2 regions of the Azospirillum sp. VT-I1 genome follow, and region 2 is predicted to be linked to the other one. Evidence: predicted binding sites of a transcription regulator. Region 2 holds the regulator's gene; the other holds the start of a gene.
What was found. Region 2 encodes LexA, which represses DNA repair genes until DNA is damaged. Its sites were predicted from a motif close to ATGTTCTANTTTGGTTC; they were not measured.

Region 1 (5,822 bases), 1.1 Mb from region 2:
GCGCCGCCCTCCTTCACCGGGCCGAGATACAGGACGCCCCAGCGCTTGGGATCGACCTCCCGCCCCAGGATGCGCTTCAGCCCCGGCCAGCTCAGCCCGACCTTCACCATCGAATTGGCGAACTGCAGATGGGCGATCTGGGCGGTGCCGAGATTCTCCCGCTTCTCCTGCGGGTGCTGCAGGATCAGCAGGAACACGCCGTTGTCGATCGGCTGCACTGCCTCGCAAATGCACAGGTGATTAGGTTTTAGGCAGGTCGGGCAAGACTCGGGTGCGGGGGCGCTGTGCATGGGAGGTACGCATTCCTTGAAGGGGATTGGCCGCGAATATGGGTTGGAACGGCGCGGAAGGGAACACATCTCACTCGCTGAGCGGCGGCTGCCGGCCGAACGGGGGGCGCCGCCACGGCATGTACGACAGATCCCCCCGACCATATCCCGTGTCATACCGGTTCATGTGGGTTCAAAGTGGCTTCGTATAAACCGTTTGTAGAGACTTAGTCGTGTGTCATGGAACTCGTGTGACGCGCTTAACAGCTGGCCTGGAACTTGCGTAGCTATCATCCAGGCAAACAGGACGACGGGTGGGCCAGGACCGGCCTTGTCAGGCTGATCCGCGGTGCCATCCGGCGCTCAGAAGGAGACCTGCCATGCTGCCCGCCCACCTTGCCGACCGCCTGCTGAAGCAGCGCCGCGATGCCGACAGCGCGGAATTCGCCCGCCAGCTGCCGCTCTACGCGCCGCTGGACGCCGACGATCCCCGCTGGATGACCGAGCCGGACGACTCGGAGCAGGCCGCCCGCCGCGAACCCGACTGGGCGACCAACTACTGACCGGCACTCACCGGCCGGCCGCAGCCGGGCGGTGATCCGACAAGCGGCTTTCCCGGCCTGACTGTCGGGTGTCGGACATCTGCCACGGACTGCCGGCCTTGAGATCTCCGGCGTCGGGTTTCCCAGCGGCGCGCCAACCCTCCTCTTCGCGGAGGCCATCCTCCTCACGGACGAGGGTCCAGCGGCCCGGACGGCCGCCGCGGCAGCGTTCCAGCGCGACGGACCAGCACGGCGCCCCCAATCCCGGCAGCCCTCCGGCCGGGCGTGGAGCCGCATCCTCCTCCTCATCCCGGCTGGGTGCCGCATCCAGCCGCCAGCGGGTCACCGCGGCGCTGAGCCCCTCCGGCCGATGCGCATTCCTGCGGCCCGGCACGCCTGCGCCCAGGTCCAGCAGGAAGCCGGTTACCCCCGACGATTCGGCGGCCAGCTGCAGCCGCCGGCTGGCGGTGAGGTCCAGCCCCTCCAGCTCCCCCAGCACCGCCGACAGGGCGGAGCAGCGCAGCGCCTCCTCCATCGCCCACAGCGCATCGACCGCCCGCACCGCCCGCACCGCCACCAGCCGGTCCGGCGTCAGCCCATAGGCCGCCAGCCCCGGCGCATAGAGGTCGCGCCCGCGCAGGATCCACAATGCCGGCGCCTTCGGCGTCGCCAGCCGGCCCAGCAGCGTGGCGGCGAAGCCGGTGCCCGCCCCCGGATCCTCCGCCGCCACCGCATGCAGGCAGCCCAGCGGCAGGCCGCCGTCGGGCAGATGCGCGTCGATCGCCTCCACCCCGAAGGGCAGCATCCGCCCTCCCTCCCCGCCCGCCCCTTCGATCCGCCGAATGCGCGCGCGCAGGTCGGCCAGCACGCCGGCACGGTCGCGCGGCGCAGGGTCCGCGGGCATGGAAGGGGATGGCAGGCTGGACATGACTCGGCTCCGCTCGACAGGCATATGTTCCTGATATGTTCTATCACGGAGCCTTGTCGAGTGGGAGTCTGCGACTCCAGTCTTGTCCTGTGACCGGATGTGCCGGACGGGTCAGTTGGCGATGGGGGTGGCGCCGATCTTGCCGCGCGGTGCCGCCTTGATGGTCGGGCCGGCATTGTCGACGGGCTTTTCCAGGGTGGTGGAGGTGCCGCGGCTGCCGCGCGGGGTGTTGCCCTTCAGGCTCAGCAGGTGCAGCCGGACATAGGCGGTGGAGCCGCCGGCCTTCACCGCCACCCAGTCGCTGTTGCGCACCCGGCCCAGCGTGCTGACCGCCTGCCCGGCGCCCAGCGTGGCGACGACGCCCGACCCGGCGGCGGGCTGCGCATAGACCGGGGTCGATCTGTCTACCTGCCACTCCCCATACATCGGCTCCAGCCCGGCCCCGGTGTCGGGCGCGGTGCGCACGGTCGGCGGGTTGGGGATGCGCTGGTACGGCATGCAGCCGGGAACCGTCAGCGTGACCAGGGCCACAATCAGCGGAAGGGTACGCACGCGCCGGATCATCGCTCACCTTGGACGGGGGCAGAGTGAAGGCAGGAAGGCAATCGGCCTTCGGCGCGACCATACAGGAGACGGGGGCCCCTTCGCCACCGCAGCGCAACCGGGGACGCTATGCGCTTTTTGGGGCGGCCGGACACGGAGCCGTAGCCGGAGCGCAGGAGTTCACCCCCGGCCCACGTATCTCGACAACAGGCACCGCAACGACACCGGCCGGACGGGCATGTCGTGGAGCGGACTTGGACACAGGGCATCCACGAGGTTGCCGCGTAGACGTGTGGGTTCGGATGCGCGGCACGGGAAAAGGCGGTCGGCGGGTGGCGCCGGCCGCCTTTTCTTTCTGAAGCGCGTTTGTCAGACCGCCCGGCTGTGCCGCCCGGCCCCCTTGGACAGGTGGGTGTCGAAGCGGGCGGCGACGATGCGCATCAGGGGACGGGCGCTCTCCGGCACATGGACGCGACGCCCCTCCACCACCGCGACGCCGTCGGCGACCAGATCGGCCATGCCCTCCAGCTCGGCGTCGAAGGCGGATTCGGCCAACCCGTGGGCACGGGCGATGGCGGCGGTGTCGACCGACAGGTCGCACATCAGCCGCATGATCAGGTCGCGCCGCACCTTGTCGTCCGTGGTCAGCGCGATGCCCTTGCCGGTGGGCAGGCGGCCTTCCTCGATGGCGGTGGCGTAATGGTCGAAGGGCACGGCGTTCTGCACATAACCCTGCGGCAGCGCGCCGATGGAGGAGGAGCCGAAGCCCAGCAGAATCTCGGCGTCGTCGGTGGTGTAGCCCTGGAAGTTGCGGCCCAGCCGCCCCTCCTCCTGCTGCACCGCCAGCTCGTCGCCGGGGCGGGCGAAATGGTCGAGACCGATGGCGCTGTAGCCGGCGGCGGCCAGCGTGTCGCCAATGGCGGCGAACTGCTCCCACCGGCCGAGCGAATCGGCCAGCACCGATTCGTCGATCTTCTTCTGGTGGGTCTTCATCCACGGCACATGGGCGTAGCCGAAGACCGACAGCCGGTCGGGCGCCATCTCCAGCGCGATCCGGGCGGAGCGGGTGACGCTCTCCACCGACTGGTGCGGCAGGCCGTACATCAGGTCGAGGTTGACGCTGGCGATGCCGGCCTGCTTCAGCCAGGCCAGCGCCTGCTCGGTCACGGCGCGCGGCTGGACGCGGTTGATCGCCTCCTGCACCGTCCCGTCGAAATCCTGCACGCCCAGCGAGGCGCGGTTGACGCCGGAACGGCCCAGCGCCGCCGCCATCTCCGCCGTCAGGGTGCGGGGGTCGATCTCCACCGCCAGCTCGGCGTCGGCGGCGATGTCGAAGCGGGTGCGCAGCAGCGCGATCATCGCCTCGAAATCGGCGGGCGCCATCATGGTCGGGGTGCCGCCGCCGAAATGGATGTGGCGCACCGCCAGCCGGCCGGGGATGCGGTCGGCCACCATGGCGATCTCGCGCCGCATATGGCCGAGATACTCGGCGATCGGCTCATATCGCGCGACGATCTTGGTGTGGCAGCCGCAGTACCAGCACATCTTCTGGCAGAAGGGCACATGCAGGTAGAGCGATCCGGAGCGCGCGGGATCGATCGCCTCCAGCCAGCCACCGTATACGTCGCCGTTCACCTCGGGCGTGAAGTGCGGCGCGGTCGGGTAGCTGGTGTAGCGCGGCACCCGCAGCCCGTCATACTTGGCGAGCAGCGCGGCATCTACACCATGGGAATGGGACGGATTGGCGGGGGCCGGCTTCACGGCCAGGGCGGTGATGGCGTTCATGAGCGACAGAGTGCCGCAGCCACCCCACCCCCGCCTTGATCCACGTCAAGACCGCGGGAACCGGCCTTTTCAGCGCTTCGCGGCGGCGGCGGCCAGGCGCTGTTCCAGATGCTCGTGCAGCAGGTTCAGGTTGGCCCGGTTGGCCTTGAAGGCGATGTCGAACACGGTCCCCACCACCGGGATCGACCCCGCCGCCCAGTCCAGCGCGACGTTGAAGGCCATGCGGGCCAGCAGCGCCTTGGGCAGGTCGAAACGGGCCGCTTCCATGATGATGTAGGCGGAAACCACCGCGGTCGCCGTATCGCCGGCCACCGGCACGATGCTGGCGATCCCGTCCAGACCGATGGGGATGCGGGTGAAGGGAATGCGCCAGCGGGTGTCCATCAGCCGGGACAGGCGGCGGAGCCGCTCCAGCCGCTGGAAATCGATGGGGACCGTGCTGCCGGAGCCGCCCGGCGGGGGTCTTCGGCAAGGTTGCGCCGGCGTGTGCGGATGGCGTCGATCATCGCAAGTCCCCCGATCTGTCGGTCACGCGTCTGACGCGCGAATGCCCGCAAGGGAAGAACCCGCCACCTCCCCCGCGGGTTCCGCCCCCGGCGCGCAAAGTTCGCACACCCAACAAATATCATGACCGGAAATCCTTGCCGACAATCCTCAACCGGCATGGACCGAAAGAAGATCGCCATCAGCCCGTCGTTGATCCACAGGATCACCGGCTTGTCCATGCCGGCGCCGCCGGCCGTCACCGTCATCCACAGGATCGTGTCGCAGGGCGGTGCCGCTGGCGCTTTCGGTTTTCAGGAAAATGGCGAGGCGCCTCAGCATCATAGCGCCTCGCCCTTTCCGGGCTGTTGGTCGAATGGAAACAGATAGGACCGCCAGGCTTCCGCTGGAAGGCATGGCAAGAGAAAAATGCCAGCCCATCCGCCAACAGACGCCACGCGGCGAATTGACGCGCAAAGGCCACTAAGTTGCTGCAGCCGCTTCTGTTTCTCGGCATGAATACTTGTGGTCACCACTGCCTATGCCTTTTGAACGGTGGCGACGCCTGCAACCTTCCGAACACAATACAGGCAACGCATCGGCAAAGCCGCGGGAAGGTCCAATCCCGCGGCGCGGGGCAAGGCCGGCAAACGGCCGCCCGTTTCGGAGGAAGCGACCATGACCACCCTCTATTGCGCCTGCTGCGGCAGGCCCTTCGTCCGCACGTCGGCGCGCGGCCCGGCGCCGCGCTATTGCTCGCACGACTGCCGCCTGCAGATGGCGGTGCGCCGCCGCGCCTGGGCGCTCCGGACGGAAGCCGGAAGGGCCGAAATCGGACGGATGGAAGCTGGGCGGATGAAAACTGGGCGGATGGAGGCGGCGGCCGGCAGGAATCGGGCCTTGGGTTCCTGATCCGGCCTCCGCCGGACCGGCTACATCCGAATTCCTGCAGCAAATCTGCTGCTCCACCTCTTGCAGCCGGCGCGGGGCGACATCATCTGCGCGCGGTCACGCTTGCACCTTCCGGTGCCGGCGCATAATCCGCTGACCGCGCCCACCGACCGCCGGAGCCCCGCTTCTTCATGCTCGACCTGCTTGCAGACCCGAATGTCTGGGCCAGCCTTCTGACGTTGACCGCGTTGGAGATCGTGCTGGGCATCGACAACATCATCTTCATCTCGATCATGGCGTCGAAGCTGCCGCCCGAGCAGCAGCACACCGCCCGCCGCGTCGGTCTGGCGCTGGCGCTGCTGTCGCGCCTGGCGCTGCTCG
Region 2 (5,822 bases):
CGCCGGAGGATGCCGGCCTGCCCCGCGCCCGGATCGAGGACCTGAAGGGCGGTGACGCCCAGGTCAACGCCGAGGCGATCCACGCCCTGTTCGACGGGGTGCGCAGCCCCTACCGCGACATCGTTCTGCTGAACGCCGCCGCCGCCCTGCATGTGGCCGGCAAGGCCGCGACGCTGAAGGAGGGTGTCGCCATGGCCGCCGACGCCATCGACAGCGGCGGCGCCCGCGACCGCCTGCGCCGGCTGGTCGCCATCACCAACGAGGCGGTGGCCTGATGAGCGACGTTCTTACCCGCATCAACGACGACAAGCGCGCGCTGGTCGCCTCCCGCAAGGCCGCCCGCCCCTTGTCGGAGGTGGAGGCCGCCGCCAGGGCCGCCAACGAGACCAACCCGCCGCGCGGCTTCATCAGGGCGCTGAGCGCCGCGGTCGAGGCCGGCCGCTACGGCCTGATCGCCGAGATCAAGAAGGCCAGCCCGTCCAAGGGCCTGATCCGCGCCGACTTCGATCCCCCGGCGCTCGCCCGTGCCTATCGCGAGGGTGGGGCGAGCTGCCTGTCGGTTCTGACCGACGAGCCCTATTTCCAAGGCAAGGACGAATATCTGGTCGCCGCCCGCGCCGCGGTGGATCTGCCGGTGCTGCGCAAGGATTTCATGGTCGATCCCTATCAGATCGTGGAGGCCCGCGCGCTGGGTGCCGACTGCATCCTCATCATCATGGCCTCGCTGTCCGATGCCCAGGCGGCGGAGATCGAGGATGCCGCCATCGCCCAAGGGCTGGACGTGCTGGTCGAGGTGCATGACCGCGCCGAGCTGGACCGCGCGCTGCTGTTGAAGACGCCGCTGCTGGGCGTCAACAACCGCAACCTCAAGACGCTGGCGGTTGACATCGCGACGACGGAGGAACTGGCGGCCAACGTGCCGGCCGACCGCATGCTGGTCGCCGAAAGCGGGCTCTACACCCCCGCCGATCTGGCGCGCATGGCGAAGGTCGGGGCGCGCTGCTTCCTGGTCGGCGAATCGCTGATGCGGCAGGCCGATGTGACCGCCGCGACCCGCGCCCTGCTGGCTCCGGTCTGAACCGATGACCGAGATCGCCATAGCCGCGGAAAGCCCGCGCCAGGACGCCGTGATCGCGCTGGTCGCCGCGCTGGACCGCTATCTGCTGGAGCTTTATCCGGCCGATACCTGCCACCTGCTCGACATCGGGGAGTTGGAGGCGCCGGACGTCCGCTTCTTCGTCGCCCGCAAGGACGGCGTTCCGGTCGGCTGCGCGGCGCTCCGCGTCGATCCGGCCGGCTATGGCGAGGTGAAGCGCATGTATGTCGATCCCGCCGCCCGCGGCCACCGCATCGGTGACCGGCTGCTCGCCCGGCTGGAGGAGCAGGCGCGGGCGGAGGGGCTGACCGCCCTGCTGCTCGAATCCGGCATCCATCAGCACGAGGCGCTGGCGCTCTACCGCAAGGCCGGCTTCACCGAGCGCGGCCCCTATGCCTGCTACGAAGAGAACGGCGTCAGCGTCTTCATGGAAAAACCCCTGCGGGAGACCGTCGCATGAGCGGCTTCACCCATTTCGACGCCGAGGGCAAAGCGGTGATGGTCGACGTGTCCGACAAGGCGGACACCGAACGCACCGCCACCGCCGCGGCCACCGTGCTGATGCAGACGGAAACGCTGGCTCTCATCATGCAGGGCGGGGTGAAGAAGGGCGACGTGCTGTCGGTCGCCCGGCTGGCCGGCATCATGGGGGCCAAGCGCACGCCGGATCTGATCCCGCTGTGCCACCCGCTGATGCTGACCTCGGTCAAGGTCGACCTCACCTGCGATCCGGCGCGCAACGCGGTGGACGTGACCGCCACCTGCAAGCTGAAGGGCCAAACCGGCGTGGAGATGGAGGCGCTGACCGCCGTCACCGTCGCCGCGCTGACCGTGTACGACATGTGCAAGGCGGTGGACCGCGGCATGACCATCACCGACGTGCGCCTGCTGCACAAGGCCGGCGGCAAGAGCGGCGAATGGGGCGCTGCCGCCGGCGTTCCGCTGGCCGGAGCCTGACGCCATGATCTCCGTCGCAGAGGCGCGCGCCCGCATCCTGTCGGCCTTCGCCCCTCTGCCGGCGGAGACGGTCGCCCTGCCCGACGCGCTCGGCCGCGTGCTGGCCGAACCGGTCATCGCCCGGCTGACCCAGCCGCCCTTCCACGCCGCCGCGATGGATGGCTGGGCCGTGCGCGCCGCCGACATCGCCGCCGCGACCGCCGAGACCCCCATCCCGCTGCGCCGCATCGGCGAATCCTCCGCCGGCCATGCCTTCGGCGGCAGCGTCGGCCCCGGCGAGGCTGTGCGCATCTTCACCGGCGCGCCCCTGCCCGATGGTGCCGACGCCGTGGTGATGCAGGAGGATTGCAACGCCGACGATACGACGGTCCGGATCGGCCGGGCCGTCGCCGCCGGCCGCTTCGTCCGTCAGGCCGGCTTCGACTTCGCCCATGGGCAGGAGCTTCTGCCGAAGGGCCGCCGCCTGACCGCCCGCGACATCGCCCTGGCCGCCGGCGGCAACGTGCCCTGGCTGTCGGTCCACCGCCGGCCGCGCATCGCCATCCTCGCCACCGGCGACGAGATCGCCCTGCCCGGCGACCCGCTGGGGCCGAGCCAGATCGTCAGCACAAATGCGCTAGGCCTCTGCGCACTGGTGACAGCCCAGGGCGGGCTCGCCCACAATCTCGGCGTCGCCAAGGACACGGCCGACAGTGTGGCCGCCTTGGCGAAGGGGGCCGCCGGCTGTGACATGCTGGTCACCACCGGCGGTGCGGCCCATGGCGATTACGACCTCGTGCGCGACGTGCTGGCCGACCGCGGCGTGGCGCTGGAGGTGCAGACGGTGGCGATGCGACCGGGCAAGGCGCTGATGTTCGGCCGGGCCGGTGGGGTGCCGCTGCTGGGCCTGCCCGGCAACCCGGTATCCACCGGCGTCACCGCCGTCCTGTTCCTGCGCCCGGTCCTGCGTCTGCTGCAGGGGCTGCCGCCGGAGGACGACCGGCCGCCGCTGCGCGCCCGGCTGACCACCGCGCTGAAGGCGAACGACCGGCGCGAGGAGTTTCTGCGCGCCACCCTCGCCGCCGGCGCCGACGGCGTCCTGACCGTCACGCCCTTTGCCCGGCAGGACAGCGCCATCACCTCGCTCTACGCCCAGGCCGACTGCCTGATCCCGCGCCCGCCCAACGCCGATCCGGAACCGGCCGGCGCCATGGTGAGCGTGCTTCTCCTGACCGATGGTGCGCTCAGCATCTGACCGCCGCCAAACCAGTCAAGTCTCCGGTCCAAATCATCGGATTCAACAATGAACAGCAGCCCGAAAACTGCTGCATGCTGTTTCGAATGTTCCATTCACCTTCGAAATCGGGTCGATGGGGGACTTGACGCGCGGCAGGAACCAAACTAGAACATGGAGCAACGTTTAGTTTTTGTTCCATCTTCAGTCTGGCCACGGCCGGGAGGCATCCATGCTCACGCGCAAGCAGCACGAATTGCTGCTGTTCATCCACGAACGGCTTGGCCAGGGCGGGGTTTCGCCGTCGTTCGACGAGATGAAGGACGCCCTGGGGCTGAAGTCCAAGTCGGGCATCCACCGTCTCATCACGGGGCTCGAGGAACGCGGCTTCATCCGCCGCCTGCCCCACCGCGCCCGCGCGCTGGAGGTTCTGCGCCTGCCCGAGGGGCTGGACGCCGCCCGCTCTCGCACGGCGCCCAAGCCGAAATTCCAGCCCAACGTCATCAAGGGCGACTTCGCCTTCGCCGGCCGCGACACCGCTCCCCCTGCCCCGACCCCGGCGGCTGCCAACGAGACGGTGCAGTTGCCGCTGTACGGGCGCATCGCCGCCGGCACGCCGATCGAGGCCCTGCGCGACAACAGCGCCTTCGTGGATATTCCTGCCTCGATGCTGACCAGCGGCGACCATTACGCGCTGGAGGTCTCCGGCGACTCGATGATCGAGGCCGGTATTCTCGACCATGACACCATCATCATCCAGCGCTGCGACGCCGCTGAAAACGGCACCATCGTCGTCGCTCTGGTCGACGAGGGCGAGGTGACGCTGAAGCGTCTGCGCCGCAAGGGCAACACCATCGCCCTGGAACCCGCCAACGCCGCCTATGAAACCCGCATCTTCGGCGCCGACCGTGTCCGTGTGCAGGGCAAGCTGGTCGGCCTGGTCCGGAAGTACTGACCAGTTGCGTCGGTCAGCCTCCACCCTCGCCTTTCCCGCAATGCCGGGGAAGGTAAGGGTGGGGGCTGACGTCGCCCCCCACGCTCCTCAGACGAGCCGGCTCTGGTCGATGGCCGCCTTGATGAAGGCGGTGAACAGCGGATGGGGCTCGAACGGCTTGGACTTCAGTTCCGGGTGGAACTGTACGCCGATGAACCAGGGATGGTCGGGAATCTCGACGATCTCCGGCAGTTCCCCGTCCGGCGACAGGCCGCTGAACCGCATGCCGCAGCGCTCCAGACGCTCCTTGTAGTACACGTTCACCTCATAGCGGTGACGGTGCCGTTCGGAGATGTCGGTGGTGCCGTAGACCTCGGCGACCTTGCTGCCTTCCTGCAGCTTGGCCGGATAGGCGCCCAGCCGCATCGTGCCGCCCAGGTCGCCGGCCTCGCCGCGGCGCTCCAGCGTGTTGCCGCGCATCCACTCCGTCATCAGGCCGACGACCGGGTTGCCCGGCTTGCCCAGCTCGGTGGAGCCGGCATCCTCAATCTTCGCCATGTTGCGGGCGGCTTCGATCACCGCCATCTGCATGCCGAAGCAGATGCCGAAATAGGGCACCTTGCGCTCGCGAGCGAACTTGGCCGCCCGGATCTTGCCTTCCGTCCCGCGCGAGCCGAAGCCGCCCGGCACCAGGATGCCGTGGACGTTCTCCAGACGCTTCACCGCCGCGTCGTCATCCTCGAAGATCTCCGAATCGATCCAGTCGAGGTTGACCTTGACGTTGTTGGCGATGCCGCCGTGGGTCAGCGCCTCGGCCAGCGACTTGTAGCTGTCGAGCAGGCTGATGTACTTGCCGACCACCGCGATGGTGACCTCGCCCTGCGGCTTGCGCACCCGCTCCATGATGCGGGTCCAGCGCGACAGGTCCGGCTCCTTGTCGGTCGGCAGGCCGAAATAGCTCAGGACCTGGGTGTCGAAGCCTTCCTCGTGGTAGCTGATCGGCACCTGATAGATCGAATCGACGTCCAGCGCCGCGATCACCCGCTCCGGACGGATGTTGCAGAACAGCGCGATCTTCTTGCGCTCGTTCTCCGGAATCGGACGGTCGGCGCGGCACAGCAGGATGTTGGCCTGGATGCCGACGCTCAGCAGCTCCTTCACCGAATGCTGGGTCGGCTTGGTCTTCAGCTCGCCGGCGGTCGGGATGTAGGGCAGCAGGGTCAGGTGGATGTAGAGGACGTTCTCCTGCCCGACCTCGTTGCCGAACTGGCGGATCGCCTCCAGGAAGGGCAGCGACTCGATGTCGCCCACCGTGCCGCCGATCTCGATCAGGACGAAATCCTCATCCGTCGCGTCGGCACGGATGAACTCCTTGATCTCGTCGGTGATGTGCGGAATGACCTGGACGGTCCCGCCCAGATAGTCGCCGCGCCGCTCCTTGGCGATCACGGTGGAATAGATGCGGCCGGTGGTGATGTTGTCGCCCTTGCGGGCCGACACGCCGGTGAAACGCTCGTAATGGCCGAGGTCCAGGTCCGTCTCAGCCCCGTCGTCGGTCACGAAGACCTCGCCGTGCTGGTAGGGGCTCATCGTGCCGGGATCGACGTTCAGGTACGGGTCCA

Region 1: the regulator LexA is predicted to act here: its motif matches at 1,764-1,780, upstream of AB8P05_RS07750 (ImuA family protein).

What each region holds. Positions count from the first base shown of each region.
Region 1 is NZ_CP168800.1:1,609,316-1,615,137, forward strand. Features, by position in the region: gene AB8P05_RS07740 (DTW domain-containing protein) at 1-218, opposite strand, end outside; gene AB8P05_RS07745 (hypothetical protein) at 650-832, shown strand; gene AB8P05_RS07750 (ImuA family protein) at 840-1,739, opposite strand; gene AB8P05_RS07755 (SH3 domain-containing protein) at 1,851-2,291, opposite strand; gene hemN (oxygen-independent coproporphyrinogen III oxidase) at 2,652-4,067, opposite strand; gene AB8P05_RS07765 (DUF4112 domain-containing protein) at 4,137-4,451, opposite strand; gene AB8P05_RS07770 (hypothetical protein) at 5,229-5,462, shown strand; gene AB8P05_RS07775 (TerC family protein) at 5,633-5,822, shown strand, end outside.
Region 2 is NZ_CP168800.1:510,813-516,634, forward strand. Features, by position in the region: gene trpD (anthranilate phosphoribosyltransferase) at 1-275, shown strand, start outside; gene trpC (indole-3-glycerol phosphate synthase TrpC) at 275-1,078, shown strand; gene AB8P05_RS02410 (GNAT family N-acetyltransferase) at 1,083-1,556, shown strand; gene moaC (cyclic pyranopterin monophosphate synthase MoaC) at 1,553-2,053, shown strand; gene AB8P05_RS02420 (molybdopterin molybdotransferase MoeA) at 2,058-3,287, shown strand; gene lexA (transcriptional repressor LexA) at 3,499-4,221, shown strand; gene AB8P05_RS02430 (CTP synthase) at 4,309-5,822, opposite strand, start outside.